3 regions of the Bacillus sp. M13(2017) genome follow, and region 1 is predicted to be linked to each of the others. Evidence: riboswitches for the same ligand, from Rfam matches in the RefSeq annotation. Region 1 holds a riboswitch; each other region holds the start of a gene.
What was found. Region 1 has a riboswitch for S-adenosylmethionine ahead of CGQ22_RS19790 (cyclase family protein). Riboswitches for the same ligand answer to the same signal wherever they lie in the genome.
Positions count from the first base shown of each region.

Region 2: it holds a riboswitch for S-adenosylmethionine, as region 1 does, so the genes downstream of both, CGQ22_RS03340 (bifunctional homocysteine S-methyltransferase/methylenetetrahydrofolate reductase) here and CGQ22_RS19790 (cyclase family protein) in region 1, are expected to answer to the same signal.
Region 3: it holds a riboswitch for S-adenosylmethionine, as region 1 does, so the genes downstream of both, mtnK (S-methyl-5-thioribose kinase) here and CGQ22_RS19790 (cyclase family protein) in region 1, are expected to answer to the same signal.

Region 1 covers NZ_KZ268508.1:75,517-78,800, forward strand. Annotated here, with positions in the region: gene CGQ22_RS19780 (ATP-binding protein) at 1-519, shown strand, start outside; gene CGQ22_RS19785 (hypothetical protein) at 749-1,129, shown strand; gene CGQ22_RS19790 (cyclase family protein) at 1,157-1,789, opposite strand; SAM riboswitch class I at 1,875-1,987, opposite strand; gene CGQ22_RS19795 (PRK06851 family protein) at 2,136-3,242, shown strand.
Region 2 covers NZ_KZ268500.1:586,040-589,323, forward strand. Annotated here, with positions in the region: gene metI (cystathionine gamma-synthase/O-acetylhomoserine thiolyase) at 1-998, opposite strand, end outside; SAM riboswitch class I at 1,093-1,203, opposite strand; SAM riboswitch class I at 1,406-1,515, shown strand; gene CGQ22_RS03340 (bifunctional homocysteine S-methyltransferase/methylenetetrahydrofolate reductase) at 1,586-3,284, shown strand, end outside.
Region 3 covers NZ_KZ268500.1:771,584-774,867, forward strand. Annotated here, with positions in the region: gene CGQ22_RS04490 (pyridoxal phosphate-dependent aminotransferase) at 1-515, opposite strand, end outside; gene CGQ22_RS04495 (carbon-nitrogen family hydrolase) at 613-1,392, shown strand; SAM riboswitch class I at 1,464-1,605, shown strand; gene mtnK (S-methyl-5-thioribose kinase) at 1,696-2,877, shown strand; gene mtnA (S-methyl-5-thioribose-1-phosphate isomerase) at 2,874-3,284, shown strand, end outside.

The DNA of each region.
Region 1 (3,284 bases):
ATGCTACAAGAAATTGAAAGAGTCAATGGATTTGTTAGTGAATTAATGTTGTTAGGAAAACCAAAGCCAACAAATTATGAAAGGTGTAATATACGAGACATCCTTCTATATGTTGTGCATCTAATGGAAAGTTATGCAATGCAATATAGAGTTAAATGTTATTTACAAGTAGATGGGAATTTACCAACTATAAACGGTAATGATAAGCAATTAAAACAAGTGTTATTAAATATCATTAAAAATGGAATAGAATCAATGCCAGAGGGCGGAGAAATCCATATCCGTGCATATCAAAAAACGCAAGGATATTTGTGTATTTCTGTTGAAGACCAAGGATTTGGTATAGAGAATGAGAAGTTAGAAAAAATCGGCAAGGCGTTTTACACAACAAAGGAAACTGGTACAGGACTTGGATTAATGATTACATATAAAATTATTAAGGAACATCAAGGGAGTATCACAATCCAAAGTAGTATAGGAGTAGGAACAAAAGTAGAAATTTTTCTGCCGACCGTTTAATGTATTGGGAGAAAAGATTTTTCAGAAAAGTGTTCTTGTTGTGTAAATATAAACATTTTATAAAATGTTTCAAGAAGGGTTTTTTTTATAAAATACTTCGTTTATAATGGAGGAAAATATCGACATGAGATTGATTGCTCATGTAGCGGTTCAGTAGTGTTATGAAAAGATAAGAAGGGGTGCACGCGCATCCTTTTTTCTATGCAGATATTATGAAAGAGGTGGTATGATGGAATTAACATTAAATTCGACTGTATGTTTACACACGATTCAATTTCGAAAAGAGCAAAAGAATTATATTGTAAAAGATACAATTACAGGAGAAAAATATGAAATGCCGCCACTTTGGATTGATGCATTGGCAATGATGCGTGACGGTTTTTTATTGGGGGAAATTGAGGAGAAATTAAAAGAAGAGTATCCATCCGAAGAAGTGAATATGTTAGCATTCACGAAGCAACTGTTAGAACTAGAACTTGTTGAAATGGTAGATGGGGAAGAAATAGCTTGTACAAAGAAGAAAGAGAAGGATTATTTAGCTTGGTTACGTCCCCATGTTGAGCAATTCTTTCTTAATTTAAATAAAAAAAATAGAAGCAAAGGTCAATGATGATCTTTGCTTTTTTGTATAGTTTGTTTAAAAAATTACAGCGAATGCTCTTGCGAAAGCACCGTCGCTATCTTTAATTTTTAAAGGTGCTGCTGAGAAGAAGAAACGTTTCGTGTGAATGGCATCTAAGTTTGTTAAGTTTTCGATTAAATAAATATTATTCCCAAGTAGTATGTGATGAATTGGTGATGTTTCTGTCGTTACCTCATCAGGAGAAATAAAATCTAAACCGACAGATTTTACTTTTAATTGTACTAGTTCCTCGGCTAATTCTTCAGAAAGATAAAAAGCTTCTTTCTCATACGCCTCTGTATTCCATTTAGTAGATAGATTGGAATGGAAAATAACAATATCTCCTTCTCTTATATCAGCATCGTGCAGTACTTCTTTAGGTAGTTTTCGTTCTTGTACATGAGTTACATCAATAAGAATCGCTTCGCCTACAAATTGATTTAGGGGTAATTGATCGATAGTCGTTGCGCCTGAAATAAAATGCGCAGGAGCATCACAATGCGTGCCAACATGAACGACAGAATGAAAATCTGTAACTTGATAGCCTGATTCTTCAACACTTGTAACAGCTTCTAGTTGTATTTTAGGTGTTCCAGGAAATTGAGACATATTATTTTCAAATGTTTGCGATAAATCAATTACTTTCATTTTACATACCTCCAATATATGTTTTTCAAATAATAAAAAGCTCACCCTTCAATATCAAGAAAGGTGAGCTTTACATGCTAGTTGAATTTTATCTTCCAAAATGCAATGCATTTTGCAGGAATTAGCACCTATTCAGTTTGTATAAACTGAGGTTGCTGGGCTTCAAAGGGCCGGTCCCTCTGCCTCTCTTGATAAAGAAGTATTTAATTTTAAAACCGGAATTTTCCGATAGTTAAATTGTAATTCATTTCCTTTTTGCGTGCAATACAAAATAGGTATTCACCCAAATAAAGCTACGCGCATATTGTAGCTTATGTAAATAGAATGCTGCGAAGGAGTGAGTGCAGTGACAGGAAATGTATTGAATTATTATGCTGGTGGTAATACAGCTAGGGGATTTCATAATTTATATGAAGAGAATTTAAAAGGGTTAGACAGATTATTTATCTTAAAGGGTGGTCCAGGAACGGGGAAATCTTCTTTAATAAAGGCAATCGGTCGTGAATGGGTTGAAAAAGGATATGATATTGAATTTTTACATTGTTCTTCTGACAATAAATCGGTTGATGGTGTAATTATCCCAAAATTAAAAGTAGGAATTGTTGATGGGACATCACCACATGTAATTGAGCCCAAAATGCCAGGAGTTGTTGAAGAGTATATAAATTTAGGAATTGCTTGGGATTCAGATAAACTAAGGAAGCAGAAGTTAGAAATTGAAAGATTTGTTTCAGAAGCAAGCAAAGCTTTTCAGTCTGCTTACGCATGTTTTAAAGAGGCATTGCTTATACATGATGAGTGGGAGAAGATATATATTGATAATATAGATTTTAATAAAGCAAATGAATTAACCGATCAGCTAATCCAGAAATTATTTGCAGATAAAAGCGGGAGACAATCGCTTGTAAAACATCGTTTTTTAGGAGCTGCTACACCGAAAGGAGCAGTTGATTTTGTTCCTAATTTAACAGAAGGGTTACCATATCGTTATTTTATAAAAGGGCGCCCAGGCTCTGGAAAATCAACGATGCTCAAAAAGTTAGCTAAGGCAGCTGAAGAAAAAGGGTTTGAAGTTGAAGTATATCATTGCGGATTTGATCCGAATAGTCTTGATATGGTTATCGTAAGAGAATTAGGCTTTGCAATTTTTGATAGCACTGCACCACATGAATATTTTCCAAGTCGCGAGGGTGATGAAATTATTGATATGTATGCCCTTATTGTTACCCCAGGGACGGATGAGAAATATGCGAAGGAAATTCGTGATGTTTCCATTCAATATAAAGCAAAAATGAATGAGGCGATGTCTTTCTTAGCAAAAGCAAAATCGGTTCGTGATAAATTAGAACGAATTTATATTGCTGCTATGGATTTTTCAGTAGTAGATGCATATAAAGAGGAGATTCAAAAAGAGTTTGAACGAATTGCTGCTACTGTAATCGAAAAGCAATAATAGAAGTTTTATTGGGCTGTCAGTAATTTCTGACAGTTTTTT
Region 2 (3,284 bases), on a different contig from region 1:
GCTGTTCTAATTTCTTCAGGAATATCAGCATGTGTTTGCGTTGCTGGATAAGTCATTAAACTTTCTACACCACCAAGACTTTCGGCAAATGTAATTAAGGATAAAGACTGTAAGAATGGATTAATCCAAGCTTCATCTTTAAGGCGGAATGAAATCATGCCGCCTCTTCCTGGATAAAATACATCTGTTACCCCGTCTTCATCGTTTAAATACGCAACAACTGCTTTCGCATTTTCTTCGTGTTGTCTCATGCGAAGCGCTAACGTTTTCATACCGCGAATTAATAACCATGAGTCAAATGGACTTAAAACTGCACCTGATGCATTATGATAATGAGCGATTTCCTCGCAAAGTTCCTTTCCTTTTGCAACGACAAGCCCGCTTAGTACATCGTTATGTCCCCCTAAATATTTCGTTGCGCTATGAAGTACAATGTCAGCACCTTCTGTTAATGGTTGCTGTATATAAGGTGTGTAGAATGTGTTGTCTACAATAAGAAGTAGTCCGTGCCTTTTCGCGACAGTTGCGACAGCAGCAATATCAGTAACTTGCATTAATGGATTAGTTGGAGTTTCTATGAAAATAGCCTTCACTTCAGTTGTGATAGCTTGCTCAATTTGTTTAATAGACTGTGTATTTACGTATCTACATCGAACATTCCACTTTTTTTCATGCTCAGAAAATAATCGATACGTTCCCCCGTATAAATCTTCAGATACAATAAGTTCGTCTCCAGAGCGGAATAGAGAAAGGACGAGGAGAACAGCCGCCATCCCTGAACTACAGGCATAACCTTGTTCGCCATATTCTAAGTCTGCGATCGCCCGTTCTAAAAGACCGCGAGTTGGATTGCCAGTTCGTGAATAGTCAAAGCCAGTAGATTTACCAATTCCTTCGTGACGATAAGCGGTTGAGAAATAAACTGGTGGATTAACCGTTCCAGTTTTAGTTTCACTGCGATTTCCGATTTGTGCTAGTTTTGTTTCGATTGTTGACATGTGAAAATTCCTCCTTTTTAAATTGAAACATTAAGTGAATATAAAATAAAAAAAGCCTTCTAAGAAGAAGGCTTTCGGTTTAAATAGAGTCTTCTTCTCATCTGTCAAATCTTTCACAATTTGCTGGAATTAGCACCTTATTAACAAAATGTTAATGGTTGCTGAGGCGTCACAGGGCCAGTCCCTCTACCTCTCTAGATAAGAATGTTCGTATGAAATTTTTATTATGTTTTTAACTTTACAACAAAAGATAATTGAATTGCAACTTTATTTTAAATAATTTTTATTTTTCCGCAATTGTCATTGACTTTTACTTTTGTGCATGCTAAATTTATAAAAAATTAACAAACATTGTTAAAAGGGGAACACATTTCCTTTTAGCTACATAAATAAAATAATAAAGACAACTCTTATTGAGAGCGGTGGAGGGAAAGGCCCTGTGAAACCCGGCAACCTTCAAACGAAATGTTTGAAACGGTGCTAATACCTGCAAAACGAATGTTTTGCATAATAAGAGGAGGAACGATTATGTCCCCCTCTTCAAAGTGAAGAGGGGTTTTTTATATTGATAGAAATGAGGGAGATTCGTGAAATTACTAGATTTATTATCAAAAGGAATTGTAATAGGTGATGGTGCGGTTGGGACGTTATTGCATTCACATGGTTTGCAAAGTAGTTTTGAAGAATTGAATGTATCTGATCCAGACTTAATTATATCAATTCATAAACAATATGTAGCTGCTGGAGCAGATGTAATTCAAACGAATACGTATGGAGCAAATGAGGCGAAATTACGTATGTATGGTTTAGAAAATCAAGTTACAGAAATTAATAGAGCGGCAGTAAAACTGGCGAAAGCATCTGTGGCAGATAAAAATGCAATTTTAGGAACAATCGGTGGTATGAAACATATCGGAGCTGTTACAACGACTGATATGGAAAGAGAGTTTATGTTACTTGAACAGGCGGAGGCTTTACTAGAAGAACAGGTTGATGGATTACTATTAGAAACTTTTTACGATGAATTTGAATTACTTCATGCCGTTAAAGTATTGCGTAAGCAAACGAATATTCCAATTGTTGCTCAATTAGCGTTACATGAAGCAGGTACGACTCAAAATGGAAATGATGTCAATGAAATATTAAAGCAACTTATAGATTACGGTGCAAATGTTGTTGGATTGAATTGTCAACTAGGGCCGCTTCATATGACGGAAGCTTTCAAAATGATATCGATTCCGCAAAATGGCTATTTATCAGCATACCCAAATGCAGGTCTCCCGAATTATGTGGAGGGACGTTACGTATATGAGGGAAGCCCAGCTTATTTCGAAGCGATGACACCGAGATTTATTGAGCAAGGTATTCGGTTATTGGGTGGTTGTTGTGGTACGACTCCAGAACATATTCAAAGTATGAAGCGCGCTGTTGCGAATATTACCCCTGTAATAGAAAAAGACACGATTCAAAGGCCGAAAGTCGTTCATACGCATGAGAAACGCTCGAAGGCTCACGTCACTCTAGCAGAGAAAGCGAAAAAACAAACGACAGTTGTAGTGGAATTAGATCCACCGAAAACGTTAGATACACAGCGTTTTTTTGAAGGAGCAAGAGCGTTAAAAAGAGCGGGAGCAGATGCTATTACTCTAGCAGATAATTCATTAGCATCACCTCGTGTTTCTAATATGGCAATGGGTGCGTTATTAACGAAGCATGATATCCCGGTATTGACGCATTTAACGTGTAGAGATCATAACGTCATTGGACTACAATCTCATTTGTTAGGTTTATCGGCGTTAGGGATGGAAGAAGTGTTAGCTTTAACTGGTGATCCAGCGCGCGTTGGTGATTTTCCCGGTGCCACTTCTGTATATGATTTATCCTCTATTGAGCTTATTAAAATGATTAAAGAAATGAACGGTGGACGTTCAATTTTAGGGAAATCAATTGGACCGGCGACAAGGTTTTCTGTAGGCGGCGCATTTAATCCTCATGTAAGGCACTTAAAAGCAGCGGTTAAGCGGATGGAACGAAAAATAGATGCTGGAGCGGAGTATTTTTTAACTCAGCCAATTTATGATATCAAGTTAATTGAAGAAGTGTATGAAGCGACAAAGCATTTGGAACAACCTATTTTTATTGGAATTATGCCGTTAGTAAGTAAGCGGAATGCAGATTTTCTTCATTTTGAGGTGCCGGGTATTACTCTTCCTGAAGAAATAAGAGAGAGAATGGATGGACATGAAACGAAAGAGGCAGCAATTGAGGAAGGGATTCGCATTTCAC
Region 3 (3,284 bases), on a different contig from region 1:
ATTAATTTTGCACGCTCGGCAATAGAGTCATCGATTTTCGTATAATCTGGTAAAAAATTATTTTCTGCAATAAGCGGCATTGTTTCAAATTGTGCTTTTGCTAAAGCAACTCCTGATAAATAATCTGGATAGCCTGGATCTGGAACGAGAATAGTATCACCAGGGTTTGTAAAACAAACTGGTAACTCTACTAATCCAGCCTTTCCCCCAAACAAAATAGCAACTTCTGTTTTTGGATTTACTACTACATCATATTCACGTTGATAGAATGTTGCCACGGCTTCTTTTAAACTTTCATGTCCGCGAAATGGCGGATATTTATGATGAATGGTCTTTTCTGCAGCATCTTGTAAAGCTTTTACGATATGCTGCGGTGTTGGTTGATCTGGATTACCTTGACCTAGATTAATAACATCGTGACCAGCTGCTACGACTTTGTTAACTTTTGCAACAAGTGAAGCGAAAAATTGTGTCGGCAATGATGTTACTATCTCAGAAGGTTGAAATAATTTCATACTTTCCACCTCTTTTGAAAGTTGTTACAATTCTAGTGACAAATGATATAATCTTTCCAGTATTTTGTAAAGAAAAAATAAGAATGGGGCTGACAAAATGAAAGTCGCATGTATTCAAATGGATATTGTTTTTGGAGATGTAGAAAAAAATATTGAGAATGCTAAAAATAAAATAAGCGAAGCTATGAAGGAAAGGCCAGATGTTATCGTCTTACCAGAATTATGGACAACAGGATATGATTTAACAAGACTTTCTGAAATTGCAGATAGGGATGGATTGGAAACGAAAGAAAAGTTAAAAGAATGGTCGAAACAATATGGTGTACATATTGTTGGTGGTTCCATAGCGAAGCAAACGGAACAAGGTGTTACAAATACAATGTATGTTGTAAACAAGGAAGGAGAACTAGTTAATGAATATAGTAAAGTACATTTATTTCAGCTTATGGATGAACATAAATATTTAATAGCTGGTAATGGTACGGGCGAATTTAAGCTAGATGATGTTGAATGCGCTGGAACAATTTGTTATGATATTCGTTTTCCAGAGTGGATGCGTGTCCATACTGTTAAAGGGGCAAAAGTATTATTTGTTGTAGCTGAATGGCCATTAGTTCGTTTAGCACATTGGCGTTTGCTATTGCAAGCAAGAGCAGTTGAAAATCAGTGTTATGTTGTTGCTTGTAATAGAGCAGGAAAGGATCCGAATAATGTGTTTGCAGGTCATTCTTTAATTGTGGATCCTTGGGGTGAAGTTGTAGTAGAGGCGAATGAAGAGGAATCAATTTTATTTGGAGAGCTTGTATTCGAGAAAATTAAAGAAGTACGTAAAGGAATTCCAGTTTTTGCGGATCGTCGTCCAGAATTATACAAATAAAATGTTGACAAGTGATTTTTATTCTTGGTATAGTCTTCAACATAAAGTTAAAAATTCAAAAAATTATATAACTCTTATCAAGAGCAGGTGGAGGGATTTGGCCCGATGAAACCCAGCAACCGACCGTAATACCATTGTGAAATGGGGCGTTTATTACGCCAAAAGGCACGGTGCTAATTCCAGCAGAAAGTAAAACTTTCTGGCAGATAAGAGGGGAGAAGATAAACTTCAAACCTCTTTCTTAGTGAAAAGAGGTTTTTCTGTGTTAGAAAAACCTCTGAATTTAAAAAGGGGGAGAAGACGATGGGATATTATTCATTAACAGAAATAACAGCTGTACAATATGCGAAAGATCATGGCTATTTTGAAGCGAAGGCAAATGTCGTTTGTCATGAAATTGGAGACGGAAACTTAAATTACGTGTTCAAATTAGATGATGGAGAGAAGTCTATTATAATAAAACAGGCACTGCCATATGCGAAAGTAGTTGGTGAAAGCTGGCCATTGTCTATAAAAAGAGCAACGATTGAAAGCAAGGCATTACAAATTTTTGCGCAGTATGTACCGGATTATGTTCCAGTAGTGTACAGTCATGATGAAGAGTTAGCGATAACGGTAATAGAAGACTTATCAAGACTAACAATTACAAGAAAAGGATTAATAGACGGAGAAGAATATCCGCTTTTATCCCAGCATATCGGCCGTTTTCTAGCACATGTTTTATTTTATACTTCAGATTTTGGTTTACAGTCAGAAGAGAAGAGGGTACTAGAAGGTACCTTTGTAAACCCGGACCTTTGTAAAATTACAGAGGATTTAGTGTTTACAGATCCGTTTGGACATTATGATACAAATGATTATGAGCCAGATTTACAGCTCGTGGTTGATGAACTTTGGAGTGATAAAACTTTAAAACTAAAAGTAGCACAATATAAATATAAGTTCTTAACAAGAAAAGAAACTCTTATTCATGGTGATTTACATACTGGTAGTATTTTTTCGTCACCTTCTGAAACGAAAGTGATTGATCCAGAATTTGCGACATATGGCCCATTTGGATTTGACATAGGTCAATTTATTGCAAATCTATTATTAAATGCTTTATCTAGAGAAGAAGAAAAAAGAAGTGTACTATTTTTCCATATAGAAAAGACGTGGAGTTATTTTGTAGAAACTTTTACAAAGTTATGGATTGGAGAAGGTATAGAAGCATATACGAAAGAAAAACAATGGTTACCAATTATTTTGCAAAATATCTTTACTGATGCAGTTGGATTTGCCGGATGTGAACTAATTCGTAGAACAATTGGTTTAGCTCATGTAGCAGATTTAGATGAAATAGAAAATAAAGAAACAAGAATTCAAGCTAAGAAACAAGCGCTATCCTTAGGAAAAGAACTAATAAAATATGAATCTAAAAGTGCTGATATTCAACTGTTTCGAACATTATTTCAACAGACAGTTTCAAGGGGTGTAAAAGCATGAGTACAATCGTTACTGTTCCGAGATCTGTAAGTTGGAAAGGTGATGCAATTGCGGTATTAAATCAAACGAAATTGCCACATAGCACAGAATACAAAACATTAACGACTATTGAAGAGGTTTGGAAAAGTATCATAATGTTAGAAGTACGCGGAGCGCCTGCAATTGGAATTGTAGCTGCATTTGGCTTGGCGCTTGCAGCGAAAAAATATAATACTTTACATATCGAAGAATTTCAAAAGAAGTTTAATAGAGACTGTAACTATTTAGGGACATCACGCCCAACGGCAGTCAATTTATTTTGGGCAATTGATCGTATGAGAGAATCTATTCGAGAGATTACTACAATAAAAGAAGCACAAAAAATATTAGAAGAAGAAGCGCTTCGTATTCAACAGGAAGATGAAAAG